Regions from separate parts of the Neobacillus oceani genome, predicted to be linked through region 1. Evidence: a T-box and tRNA genes for the amino acid it is inferred to sense, from the RefSeq annotation. Region 1 holds a T-box; the other regions hold tRNA genes.
The links. A T-box is a leader RNA that pairs with one kind of tRNA and senses whether it is charged. The one in region 1 lies ahead of V1499_RS19110 (glutamine--tRNA ligase/YqeY domain fusion protein), so its partner is inferred to be a tRNA-Gln.
Positions count from the first base shown of each region.

Region 1 (4,392 bases):
GACGGGCTTCATTGCAGGCGCATTCGGGATGGGAATGTTCGATATTCTTTCCGGTTGGGCAGCCTGGTCGCCGTTTACATTCATCATCGTTGGAGCAATGGGATATGTCGCCGGCCTTATTTCTGAAAAAATGCCTGGCAAACGAGTGCTTGTTTACTCATTAGCCGTTGTTGTCGCATTAATCATTAAAGTCGTAGGCTATTATTTTGCCGAGGTCGTCCTTTACGGAAACTGGATTCTGCCATTCGGCTCAATTCCAGGAAACATCATGCAGGTCGTCATTGCCGGCATCATCGTAGTTCCGCTTGTGGGGCGGTTTAAAAAGCTCCTTTAAAAAGAATATCGGACATTGGCAAAGAAACGAAAAATAAAGGGCGACGCAAATGATTGCGTTGCCCTGTTTTAATGACTCCTAATCGGAATCAAAATTCTTTGCCCTACAAATAAAATGGCATTTGGATTAATATTGTTCCACTTAGAAATGGCATTGATAGTCGTGCCGTATTTTTGGGCAATGCCCCATAACGTGTCCCCGCTTTTTACAATGTGTACAAATTTCCCGATCACCCGAATGCGGGACCAATCAAACAGCCTTCCCGGATCCGTCCTCCTGCTCGGTGCGTATTCATCGTGTCCAACAATATGCCTTCTGTCTCTGATGATTGACGGATGCCGGTTGATGATATCATCAAGGAGCAAATTTAAAGAGCGGTACTGGGCATCTGTGTAACCGATATTGGATGGAGAAATCAAATCGTACGTCTCGGATGGGAAAAAGGCCAGCATCTCCTCGCGGGTTCCGATGGCCATTAATTCGATTCCGATTGAAAAGTCATTTAACCGGTTTTCGTAACCCGGAAATCCTGGAAGACTCCCACTCCCTGCATGATAAGCAACGCGGCTTTCATCAACCAGCCGATAAATCTCGCCATTCCTGCCAATTACGTAATGTGAAGAAACCCCACCATTTAAAAAAATTCGATAAATATCCTCGATATTATAAGGATTATGTGGATTATTAGCTGCATTGGATACGAAGTGAATAACCACATGCGTTAGTTTCTCTGTTCGAGGCCTGGAATTTTCCAAGGGAAGATAATAATCCTGTACAGCGGCTATTCTATCAGGAATGTTTAATGCAGTACCAGGATAAATCGCATTTGGGTTTTGGATGTTATTCCCCCTAATAATGTCCAATAAAGGTGTATTGTATTTTTGTGCAATTTCCCATAAGCTTTCGCCAGGCCGCACAACATGAATTGGCATGACACAACCCTCCAATTGGATAACATCCTTTATACATATTCTATTGGAAACGATTGTATGAAATATATTCAGTTTAAACGCGTACTTTTGTGAAAAAGTGGAATTCATTCTCAGTTTGTTTGGTGAAAGTTTTTTTATGAAGCGGGAACTTTAAAGTATACGTGAAGATAATGAATATTTAATCTTTACAAAAATAAAGACCCTTGGTATTATATTGAATAATTTCAAAAACAAATACTGTAATCGCGATGACGAGAAGAGTAGATAATACGAATTCTTCACAGAGAGCTCCGGGCGCTGAAAAGGAGTAAGAATTGTTTATCGAACCAAGACTCTGAGCATTCACATTGGAACTTATCTGATAAGGGATAGTGTGACAGGAGCTCCTGTTATAGAGCTAGGGTATACGTATCGATTGATACCGTACCTGAAGAGGTTGATATGGAAACATATTAACGAACTGGGGTGGCACCGCGAATTGTAAATCTCGCCCCCAAGGCTGAATCGTCTTGGGGGTGGGATTTTTTTATTGGGAAAAAACAAACACAACTTTTTAGAAACGGAGGGAAAACAATGAATTACGATGAAACTTACAATAGCCTTGAAAAAATTGTGGACGAAGATTTGAGGAATGGCGCGTATCACAGGAATGTTTGCACAAGATTTCCGCCCGAGCCAAACGGTTATCTTCATATTGGGAGTGCATATGCAATCAATATGAACTATGTGATTGCCAAACGATTTAATGGGGAATTCAATCTTCGCTTTGATGATACGAATCCTTTAAAAGAAGACATCGAATACGTTGATGCAATTATTGAAGATATGAATTGGCTGGGCTACTCCCCGGGCAATCGTATATTCTATGGCTCTGATTATTCGAATGAACTATTTAACGCGGCGATTCATTTGATTAAAAAGGGCAAAGCGTATGTTTGTGAATTGTCACCTGAAGAAGTCACGCAATACCGAGGAACGTTAACTGAGCCAGGTAAAAACAGCCCGTATCGCAACAGGCCTATTGAAGAAAACCTTGATCTATTTTTAAAAATGAAAAAAGGTGAATTTCCGACTGGTTCGAAAGTGTTAAGGGCAAAAATCGATATGGGTTCGCCGAATATGAACTTAAGGGATCCGATTCTTTATCGAATTATACACGCAAGCCACTATCGAACAGGGAACGATTGGTGCATCTATCCAATGTATGACTTTGCCCATCCTATACAGGATGCGATTGAAGACGTTACCCATTCATTATGTTCAATAGAGTTCAAGGACCATCGCCCGCTATACGAATGGGTTCTAAACGAACTGGGAATTAAGGAACCGCCAAAACAAAGGGAGTTTGGACGCGTTAATATAACGGGGGTTGTCACCAGTAAACGGTATTTGCGGGAGTTGGTTGCAGGAAATTTCGTCGATGGATGGGATGATCCGAGGCTGCCAACATTAAGAGGCCTTAGGCGGAGAGGTTTCACTCCGGAAAGCATCCAAACCTTCGTGAATGAAATCGGCTTTGTGAGGCACCAAAGTATAGTTGACTTTGCGATGCTTGAAAGCATCCTGCGCAGCCAGCTAAAAACAAAAGTGAATAGTGTAATGGCTGTCCTAAATCCCCTTAAAGTTACGATTACAAATTATGATGAAACTGAGGCCGAACTTTTATCGATTGAAAACAATGGCGAGAATCCTGATTTGGGCAGAAGGGAAGTGCCTTTTTCAAAAGTCCTTTATATTGAAAACGATGACTTCATGGAAGTTCCTGTAAAAGGTTATAAAAGATTGTCCCCGAATGAGGAGGTTCGCCTAAAAGGCGCCTATTTCATTAAGTGCAATGAAGTGATCAAGGACGAGAATACAGGGGAGGTAATTGAACTTCTTTGTACGTACGATCCAATAACGAAAAGCGGAACCGGTTTTAAAGGAAGAAAAGTGAAGGGCACGATCCACTGGGTATCAGCTGATCATTGTACCACTGCCGAAGTAAACATGTTCGATAAATTATTTGAAAATGAAGAGATCGTAAAGGATCCCGAAAAAACCTGGAATGAAAAGATTAATCCAATGTCCAAGGTTGTCCTGAAAAATTGCAAAATCGAATCCTCAATTATAAGCGCAACCATGGAGGAAAGGTATCAATTTTTCCGGCACGGATACTTTTGTTTAGATAAGGACTCCACGGATAAAAAGTTAGTTTTCAATCGCATCGTCTCACTGAAGGATTCCTGGAAAGGGAAACAAGGCTAAAAAAAGCACTGAAGCAGGGGACGTATCCTCTGCTTCTTTTTAATTCTGGACCCTCGTTAATAATTATTCTTCAATGCTCCAGAAGGACTAATGCCTCCTATTGTTGAACTAATTGAAGAAGGGTAAATGGATAAAAGAGGAATTGAAGGCAATGGAATGTTAAACGAGGCTTTAAAGGCTTTTGAGATGGAGAGGTACTAGTCCTAAATATCCTGATGGTTCAATAAAAAACAAGGGGAACAGATAGATGCTGACGATTTATGCTAATTGGGGTGGTAATGTTAAACTTACCTGGATTCCCCACATGGAACTGACTGAGTCTACCAAAATTACAAGTGTTCATGCTGTGTGCATGAAAGATGGGAAGGTTCTATTGGCTCATATAAAGGATAGAGGTTTTAATTATCCAGGCGGGCACCCTGAGGCCGGGGAGAAAGTGGAGGAAACGATAGTAAGGGAAGCTTACGAAGAAGGATACGTAAAAGGAACAATCAAATACATAGGTTCTATCGAGGTAAGCCATGAAGAAAATCCATCATTCGATCCAAATGGAAAATATCCTTTGATAGGATATCAAGCTTTCTTCAGAATGGATATAGTCGAGTGCTTGCCTTTTCTGCGTGAACAAGAATCCCTTTTCCGAATCTGGGTCGAGCCCTCGGAGGTACCGTTCGTTTTAAACGATCATGAACTTTCAAAAATAATCTTACATGATGCTTTAACATTAGATTCTAAATAATGGCTCCAGAAGACAGGGAATCCAACATTGGAGATACATAATAGGAAATCGAATTGCCCAACTGAATTTTAGACATTATTGAAAGTGAGGTTTTAGAATGCTCGAATTACAGAATCGCTTAAAAGAATTCACCGAAGTGC
Region 1 covers NZ_CP143543.1:3,773,304-3,777,695, reverse strand. Annotated here, with positions in the region: gene V1499_RS19120 (ECF transporter S component) at 1-334, shown strand, start outside; gene V1499_RS19115 (LysM peptidoglycan-binding domain-containing protein) at 403-1,266, opposite strand; T-box leader at 1,506-1,764, shown strand; gene V1499_RS19110 (glutamine--tRNA ligase/YqeY domain fusion protein) at 1,840-3,513, shown strand; gene V1499_RS19105 (NUDIX domain-containing protein) at 3,761-4,252, shown strand; gene V1499_RS19100 (hypothetical protein) at 4,350-4,392, shown strand, end outside.

Region 2 (4,392 bases), 1.0 Mb from region 1:
CTTAACATTATCCAGTTTTCAAGGAACAAACTTTGCCCGAAAGGGCAGAGTCAAAAAAAACTTTGAAGGATTGCTCCCTCAAAACTAAACAAACAAGCGGTCAACTTACGGACCAAAAGGTCCGCATTCCGATTGCCCGAAGGCAATATCCTTAGAAAGGAGGTGATCCAGCCGCACCTTCCGATACGGCTACCTTGTTACGACTTCACCCCAGTCATCTGTCCCACCTTAGGCGGCTGGCTCCTTGCGGTTACCCCACCGACTTCGGGTGTTACAAACTCCCGTGGTGTGACGGGCGGTGTGTACAAGGCCCGGGAACGTATTCACCGCGGCATGCTGATCCGCGATTACTAGCGATTCCGGCTTCATGCAGGCGAGTTGCAGCCTGCAATCCGAACTGAGAATGGTTTTATGGGATTGGCTCCACCTCGCGGCTTCGCTGCCCTTTGTACCATCCATTGTAGCACGTGTGTAGCCCAGGTCATAAGGGGCATGATGATTTGACGTCATCCCCACCTTCCTCCGGTTTGTCACCGGCAGTCACCTTAGAGTGCCCAACTGAATGCTGGCAACTAAGATCAAGGGTTGCGCTCGTTGCGGGACTTAACCCAACATCTCACGACACGAGCTGACGACAACCATGCACCACCTGTCACTCTGTCCCCCGAAGGGGAACGTCCTGTCTCCAGGAGTGTCAGAGGATGTCAAGACCTGGTAAGGTTCTTCGCGTTGCTTCGAATTAAACCACATGCTCCACCGCTTGTGCGGGCCCCCGTCAATTCCTTTGAGTTTCAGCCTTGCGGCCGTACTCCCCAGGCGGAGTGCTTAATGCGTTTGCTGCAGCACTAAAGGGCGGAAACCCTCTAACACTTAGCACTCATCGTTTACGGCGTGGACTACCAGGGTATCTAATCCTGTTCGCTCCCCACGCTTTCGCGCCTCAGCGTCAGTTACAGACCAGAGAGCCGCCTTCGCCACTGGTGTTCCTCCACATCTCTACGCATTTCACCGCTACACGTGGAATTCCGCTCTCCTCTTCTGCACTCAAGCCCCCCAGTTTCCAATGACCCTCCACGGTTGAGCCGTGGGCTTTCACATCAGACTTAAGAGGCCGCCTGCGCGCGCTTTACGCCCAATAATTCCGGACAACGCTTGCCACCTACGTATTACCGCGGCTGCTGGCACGTAGTTAGCCGTGGCTTTCTGGTCAGGTACCGTCAAGGTACCGGCAGTTACTCCGGTACTTGTTCTTCCCTGACAACAGAGCTTTACGACCCGAAGGCCTTCTTCGCTCACGCGGCGTTGCTCCGTCAGACTTTCGTCCATTGCGGAAGATTCCCTACTGCTGCCTCCCGTAGGAGTCTGGGCCGTGTCTCAGTCCCAGTGTGGCCGATCACCCTCTCAGGTCGGCTACGCATCGTCGCCTTGGTGGGCCATTACCCCACCAACTAGCTAATGCGCCGCGGGCCCATCTGTAAGTGACAGCCGAAACCGTCTTTCAGCTTCCTGACATGTGTCAGAAAGGATTATCCGGTATTAGCTCCGGTTTCCCGAAGTTATCCCAGTCTTACAGGCAGGTTGCCCACGTGTTACTCACCCGTCCGCCGCTAAAGTTTCAAAAGCAAGCTTTTGAAACTTCCGCTCGACTTGCATGTATTAGGCACGCCGCCAGCGTTCGTCCTGAGCCAGGATCAAACTCTCCAAAAAAGAGTATGAGTTTAGCTCATAAAGTTACGTTGGCTAGTGATCCGAAGATCACTATATTATTGTTTGTTGACGCTTGTTTGTTTAGTTTTCAAGGAACAATTTTTGGAGCGGGTGATGGGAATCGAACCCACGACATCAGCTTGGAAGGCTGGAGTTTTACCATTAAACTACACCCGCATATATTTATTTATAACCCGAATGGTCGGGAAGACAGGATTCGAACCTGCGACCCCTTGGTCCCAAACCAAGTGCTCTACCAAGCTGAGCTACTTCCCGTAGTATGGCGCGCCCGAAAGGAGTCGAACCCATAACCTTCTGATCCGTAGTCAGACGCTCTATCCAATTGAGCTACGGGCGCACATTTTCGAAAAAGACTTAATCAAATTCACAAGCACCAATACCTTTATTGGTGCGGCCGAGAGGACTTGAACCTCCACGGGGTTGCCCCCACTAGGCCCTCAACCTAGCGCGTCTGCCATTCCGCCACGACCGCGTAAATTAAATTAGCGACAAGATTAATCATACCACTTATTTTTCAGCAATGCAACTGGTATATTGTGGTGCGGGTGAAGGGAGTCGAACCCCCACGCCTCGCGGCGCCAGATCCTAAGTCTGGTGCGTCTGCCAATTCCGCCACACCCGCATATTAAATGGTGAGCCATGAAGGACTCGAACCTTCGACCCTCTGATTAAAAGTCAGATGCTCTACCAACTGAGCTAATGGCTCAAAAGAAAATGGCTGGGCTAGCTGGATTCGAACCAACGAATGACGGAGTCAAAGTCCGTTGCCTTACCGCTTGGCTATAGCCCAAAAATATAAAAGTGACCCCTACGGGATTCGAACCCGTGTTACCGCCGTGAAAGGGCGGTGTCTTAACCGCTTGACCAAGGGGCCATTGAAAATACGGAGCGGAGAAGGAGGGATTTGAACCCTCGCGCCGGTCACCCGACCTACACCCTTAGCAGGGGCGCCTCTTCAGCCTCTTGAGTACTTCCCCATAATGGCTCCGCAGGTAGGACTCGAACCTACGACCGATCGGTTAACAGCCGATTGCTCTACCACTGAGCTACTGCGGAATAATAAGTATATCCATACGCCTATATAGCATTTTGTGTCCCCGCCTCAGAAAGATCCGCGAGCAGCGGCTCGGCGTGTACAACTCGCAGTTAATTCAGGGAAGTGATGCTCGTCTCTACCACTGAGCTACTGCGGAATAAATAGTATTACCCATACGCTTATATAGCATTTTGTGTCCCCGCCTCAGTTAACCAAAGCAAGCTGAGACTAGGTTTTACATCCAGAAAGTTTGTTGTTCCTTCCGTCGACTCTTACCATTATAATGACGGTGCACCTCAATGTCAAGAATGATTGGCATATAAATTTTGGCTTTCCTTCCACCCTCTACTGCGCGTGCATTTCCTTTACTTTTCGGAGTTCTCCTCTACATTTTCCGCATACATACTTGGCTGTATTTATGTTTCGCCTTCTTTTGAAGACAGTTCCGCAGGCTGCGCATTCATAGACCACGATCTTTTTGCTTTTCTTCTTTACTCCGCTTTCGGGAAGCTGGCCACAAAACCTCGGCGCTCCGACTTTTTTCAACAACGCTCTGAAGTCCGCGTCCCTATGCTTGTATCCCTTACCAAGCAGATGGAGGTGGTAGTGGCAAAGTTCATGTTTTATGATTCCGACCAATTCGTCATAGCCCAACTGTTCCAAATAGCGTTTATTTATTTCAATGTTATGGGTTTTCAAAAGGTACCTTCCGCCTGTTGTGCGCAACCTGGAATTAAAAACGGCTTTGTGCAGGAAGGGCAGGCCAAATTGCTCCTGTGAAATTTTTTCCGTCAATCCCTGAAGGTCCTGGTTGTCCATCTGCAATTCGCCACCTCTTTCCGTTGAACATGACAACCTATTATAGCATAGAATAGAAAAACATTATGGTACGCAGGGAGGGCACTTGAATGCCAACATGGTTCCAAAACAGGATGAGGCGGGCATTTTATGAAAAGAATCGTTATCAGATTAAACTCCTTAACCAATGCTGGTTCTTCTATAGAAGGAAGTATCCATCCTAACTCCTGTTTATCTTCCAAACCACCTCAAAAAAAGACGTGCCCGCATTTCCCAGGCACGCCATTTTTACGTTGTAGTACACATACATAGCTAAACCTTAATTGGCCTAGCCGCCTAATTAGTTATTGATCCCTTTCGCCGATTCAGGCTGGATCATCGTCAGGGAGACACGGCCTTTTTGTTTATCGACTGAATCAACCCACACAGTGACGACGTCCCCGACAGAAACGACATCAAGCGGATGCTTGACAAATTGCTTCCTTAACTTGCTGATATGGACGAGCCCATCCTGTTTAACGCCGATATCTACAAAGGCACCGAAATCGACCACATTCCTTACTGTCCCCTGAAGTTCCATTCCTGGTTGGAGGTCCTCGAGTTTTAACACATCTTTTTTAAGCAATGGAGCATCTAGTTCATCACGAGGATCCCGTTCGGGCCGGATAAGGGCGTCGATAATGTCCTTCAACGTGATTTCCCCAATTTCAAGCTCTTCGGCCACTTTTCCGTGATCGAGTTGTCCCAATGCTTCTTTCAGCCTGTCACTGCCAAGGTCCGTTGTCGTTAATCCAAGGCTTGCGAGCAGTTTTTTCACCGCGCTATAATTT
Region 2 covers NZ_CP143543.1:236,175-240,566, reverse strand. Annotated here, with positions in the region: rRNA gene V1499_RS01365 (16S ribosomal RNA) at 156-1,707, opposite strand; tRNA gene V1499_RS01360 (tRNA-Gly) at 1,811-1,884, opposite strand; tRNA gene V1499_RS01355 (tRNA-Pro) at 1,907-1,983, opposite strand; tRNA gene V1499_RS01350 (tRNA-Arg) at 1,989-2,065, opposite strand; tRNA gene V1499_RS01345 (tRNA-Leu) at 2,115-2,200, opposite strand; tRNA gene V1499_RS01340 (tRNA-Leu) at 2,266-2,350, opposite strand; tRNA gene V1499_RS01335 (tRNA-Lys) at 2,359-2,434, opposite strand; tRNA gene V1499_RS01330 (tRNA-Gln) at 2,444-2,518, opposite strand; tRNA gene V1499_RS01325 (tRNA-Glu) at 2,531-2,602, opposite strand; tRNA gene V1499_RS01320 (tRNA-Ser) at 2,618-2,705, opposite strand; tRNA gene V1499_RS01315 (tRNA-Asn) at 2,710-2,784, opposite strand; gene V1499_RS01310 (SprT family protein) at 3,110-3,583, opposite strand; gene cmpA (cortex morphogenetic protein CmpA) at 3,673-3,786, shown strand; gene V1499_RS01300 (Tex family protein) at 3,903-4,392, opposite strand, start outside.
Region 2: it has a tRNA-Gln gene. The T-box ahead of V1499_RS19110 (glutamine--tRNA ligase/YqeY domain fusion protein) is inferred to sense a tRNA for this amino acid. The anticodon was not compared.

Region 3 (4,392 bases), 980 kb from region 1:
GTTGATATTCACATACGCCCTTATAAAGGCTTCCTGGGCGATTTCTTCAGCTTCATGCCTATTTCCGAGCATCCGGTATCCAAGCTGGTACAGCTTATCCTTGTACAGCTCGACTATCTCGGCAAATGCATCCTGATCGCCTTTTTTTATTTGTTTTATTCTTTTTTTAACAAGAGCATCCAATTTTTTACCTCCGCCTCCACTTGCGGCTATCCGATAGTACGAACCGCTTGCAAAAAGGTTTCATGTATTTAAAAACAATTTTAACAAAATCTTACCATATATCTCTCCCGGAGGTTTGAAATTATGAAAGAACGGAGATAAAAATAGTAACTTTTAGAAAGGAATTGGTACCCATGCATTGTCAGCTTTCCGAACTGGCCAGGGAAATTGAAACATCCCGGAGAGAAATGGTTAAGCTTGCTTCCAAAGCATCCCTAACAGACCGAAACGTAATCGAGGCCAGCACCAAACTGGACTCTTTATTAAACACATACCATCTCCTGATCAGCCAAAAATAAATCAAGTTAGTTATGATTCCCATTAAAAAACCAGCTGCCTCTCCTCGGAGCGGACGCTGGTTTCCTTGTTTCTAACTATATTGCCTTATAAAAGTTTTTCCCCAAAAAGCGATCCCATCAGTTCCACAGCAACTTTTGCGGTTTTGTTCCGTTCATCAAGAATAGGATTCACCTCAACAAATTCAGCTGAAGTAATCAAGTTTGCTTCGGCCAGCATCTCCATCGCCAGGTGGCTTTCCCGGTAGGTGATTCCACCGAATACAGGCGTTCCTACCCCTGGAGCGTCCTGAGGATCTAACCCGTCCAAATCAAGGGATAAATGGACACCGTCTGTCCTAGTTTTAAGATAGGCAATTGTCTCTTTCATTACACGCGCCATACCCATACGATCAATTTCATGCATTGTATAAACTTTAATGCCTTTTTCCTTAATCAGATCCTTTTCTCCATCATCAAGCGCCCTCGCGCCAATTATGACAATATTCTCTGGCCTAACTTTTGGGCAGTAGCCGCCCAGTTCCGTCAGCATTTTATGTCCAATTCCGATGCTGACAGCAAGAGGCATGCCATGAATGTTTCCTGATGGGGACGTTTCAGCCGTATTTAAATCACCATGGGCGTCATACCAAATAACACCAAGGTTTTTATAATGTTTAGATATGCCGGCCAATGTGCCAATTGCAATGCTGTGGTCGCCCCCAAGGACCAGGGGAAACGACCCCTTTTGGACAACCTTATCTACTTCCTCGGCAAGCTTAGCATTTTTTTCCTTTACTAATTCAAGATTCCTTAATTTGGACTCCTTGTCGATAACAACTTCAGGCCTGCCGACAGGAATGTCCCCCAAATCCTCTATTTCATCAAACAATTTTTTCAGCCGTTCGACAACTTCGGCATAGCGTATTGCGCTTGGGCCCATATCCACTCCTCTTCGCAACTGTCCAAGGTCCATTGGCATTCCGATAATGGACAACTTTTTCATTGTGAACTCCCCCTTTGTATACCTAATTGTAACCGCTTCCCTTCGACTGACTCAACTCGACAAACCTTTGAATATATATACAGTGTCAATCTATAAGGGGGAGAAACCGTTGCTTTCTAGATTTAGTCTGTACTTGTCAATTAAGTAACACCAGTTCCGGGTTTTGATTGTTCTGTTCCCGGTTTGTGCGATACCTTTTGGGCTTTTGCTATAATCTTTGTCAGTCAACCGGATTTGTGCGACACCTTTTCAGCTTTTGGGCAAATCTTTGTCACTCATCCTGATTTGTGCGACACCTTTTCGGCTTTTGCATTAATCTTTGTCGCTCATCCTGATTTGTGCACACCTTTTGGGCTTTTGCATTAATCTTTGTCGCTCATACGGATTTGTGCGACACCTTTTCAGCTTTTACGTTAATCCTTGTCGCTCAAACGGATTTGTGCGACACCTTTTCGGCTTTTGCGTTAATCTTTGTCGCTCAAACGGATTTTTGCGTCAACCTTTTCGCACTTTAACTTTACTTACCCGCACTTTCCTCATGCATCCCTAACCTCCCTAACAACTAAACATAAGTCGGAGTGTTTAAAGCTTTCAAAACAACAAAAAAGCCTTAAATCCAATTTGGATTCAAGGCAAAAAGGTCTTTATGTAAAAAATGTGATGGTGGAGCCTAGCGGGATCGAACCGCTGACCTCCTGCGTGCAAAGCAGGCGCTCTCCCAGCTGAGCTAAGGCCCCGGCTTATGGAGCGGAAGACGGGGTTCGAACCCGCGACCCCCACCTTGGCAAGGTGGTGTTCTACCACTGAACTACTTCCGCGTATATGAAAACTATACTACAAAAGGTTCATTTAAACAACAAAATGAGCCATGAAGGACTCGAACCTTCGACCCTCTGATTAAAAGTCAGATGCTCTACCAACTGAGCTAATGGCTCGAGTTTATTTAGCTATCCTAATCTTTGTTAACATATGTGTCCCCGCCTCAGTAAGGACCGCAAGTAGCAGCTCGGCGGGTACAACTCGCAGATTTTTCACGGAGCTTCGCTCGTCTCTACCAACTGAGCTAATGGCTCGAGTTATAAAAAAATACTGGGCTAGCTGGATTCGAACCAACGAATGACGGAGTCAAAGTCCGTTGCCTTACCGCTTGGCTATAGCCCAATAATGCTATGGTCACCAAAATAGGAATCCCCATACAACCTAAAAAGAACATACATAGTATTGCTCTTTTTGTTTGGACCTATTCAGGGAATGGTGGTGGGGGACGGATTCGAACCGCCGAACCCTGAGGGAGCGGATTTACAGTCCGCCGCGTTTAGCCACTTCGCTACCCCACCAAAAAATGGTGCCGGCTAGAGGACTTGAACCCCCAACCTACTGATTACAAGTCAGTTGCTCTACCAATTGAGCTAAACCGGCATAATGAATGATATTAAAATGAATGGTGGAGGATGACGGGATCGAACCGCCGACCCTCTGCTTGTAAGGCAGATGCTCTCCCAGCTGAGCTAATCCTCCAAATAAATGGTGACCCCTACGGGATTCGAACCCGTGTTACCGCCGTGAAAGGGCGGTGTCTTAACCGCTTGACCAAGGGGCCTTCATAAAAATAAGCTTCCAAGCGGGCTCGAACCGCTGACCTCTTCCTTACCATGGAAGTGCTCTACCTACTGAGCTATGGAAGCATTATACTAAAATTTATAATTAGTGGCTCCGCAGGTAGGACTCGAACCTACGACCGATCGGTTAACAGCCGATTGCTCTACCACTGAGCTACTGCGGAATATTTAGTATATCCATACTCTTGTATAGCATTTGTGTCCCCGCCTCAGTAAGCTCCGCAAGAAGCGACTCGGCGTATAAAACTCACAGCTTATTCATAGTAGAAATGCTTGTCTCTACCACTGAGCTACTGCGGAATAATAAAAACCTAATATTCAAAGCCCGGCAGCGTCCTACTCTCACAGGGGCAAGGCCCCAACTACCATCGGCGCTGAGAAGCTTAACTTCCGTGTTCGGTATGGGAACGGGTGTGGCCTTCTCGCCATAACTGCCAGACAATGAATTAGACATATTCTATTATAATGTCTTTTGTGGTTCTTTCAAGAAGAAATTTTATTCCCTCAAAACTGGATAATTTCAGAAGAAGTTCGGAAGAACATGGTAATCTAATTGGTTAAGTCCTCGATCGATTAGTATCAGTCAGCTCCACACGTCGCCGTGCTTCCACCTCTGACCTATCAACCTGATCATCTTTCAGGGATCTTACTTCTTTCGAATGGGAAATCTCATCTTGAGGGGGGCTTCATGCTTAGATGCTTTCAGCACTTATCCCGTCCGCACATAGCTACCCAGCGATGCCTTTGGCAAGACAACTGGTACACCAGCGGTGCGTCCATCCCGGTCCTCTCGTACTAAGGACAGCTCCTCTCAAATTTCCTGCGCCCACGACGGATAGGGACCGAACTGTCTCACGACGTTCTGAACCCAGCTCGCGTACCGCTTTAATGGGCGAACAGCCCAACCCTTGGGACCGACTACAGCCCCAGGATGCGATGAGCCGACATCGAGGTGCCAAACCTCCCCGTCGATGTGGACTCTTGGGGGAGATAAGCCTGTTATCCCCGGGGTAGCTTTTATCCGTTGAGCGATGGCCCTTCCATGCGGAACCACCGGATCACTAAGCCCGACTTTCGTCCCTGCTCGACTTGTAGGTCTCGCAGTCAAGCTCCCTTGTGCCTTTACACTCTGCGAATGATTTCCAACCATTCTGAGGGAACCTTTGGGCGCCTCCGTTACATTTTGGGAGGCGACCGCCCCAGTCAAACTGCCCGCCTGACACTGTCTCCCACCCAGATCATGGGTGCGGGTTAGAATTTCAATACAGCC
Region 3 covers NZ_CP143543.1:179,828-184,219, reverse strand. Annotated here, with positions in the region: gene sigW (RNA polymerase sigma factor SigW) at 1-183, opposite strand, end outside; gene V1499_RS01050 (Spo0E family sporulation regulatory protein-aspartic acid phosphatase) at 357-521, shown strand; gene rocF (arginase) at 607-1,503, opposite strand; tRNA gene V1499_RS01040 (tRNA-Ala) at 2,165-2,240, opposite strand; tRNA gene V1499_RS01035 (tRNA-Gly) at 2,247-2,321, opposite strand; tRNA gene V1499_RS01030 (tRNA-Lys) at 2,366-2,438, opposite strand; tRNA gene V1499_RS01025 (tRNA-Gln) at 2,593-2,664, opposite strand; tRNA gene V1499_RS01020 (tRNA-Tyr) at 2,756-2,840, opposite strand; tRNA gene V1499_RS01015 (tRNA-Thr) at 2,847-2,922, opposite strand; tRNA gene V1499_RS01010 (tRNA-Val) at 2,946-3,021, opposite strand; tRNA gene V1499_RS01005 (tRNA-Glu) at 3,029-3,103, opposite strand; tRNA gene V1499_RS01000 (tRNA-Thr) at 3,116-3,188, opposite strand; tRNA gene V1499_RS00995 (tRNA-Asn) at 3,212-3,286, opposite strand; rRNA gene rrf (5S ribosomal RNA) at 3,446-3,561, opposite strand; rRNA gene V1499_RS00985 (23S ribosomal RNA) at 3,676-4,392, opposite strand, start outside.
Region 3: it has a tRNA-Gln gene. The T-box ahead of V1499_RS19110 (glutamine--tRNA ligase/YqeY domain fusion protein) is inferred to sense a tRNA for this amino acid. The anticodon was not compared.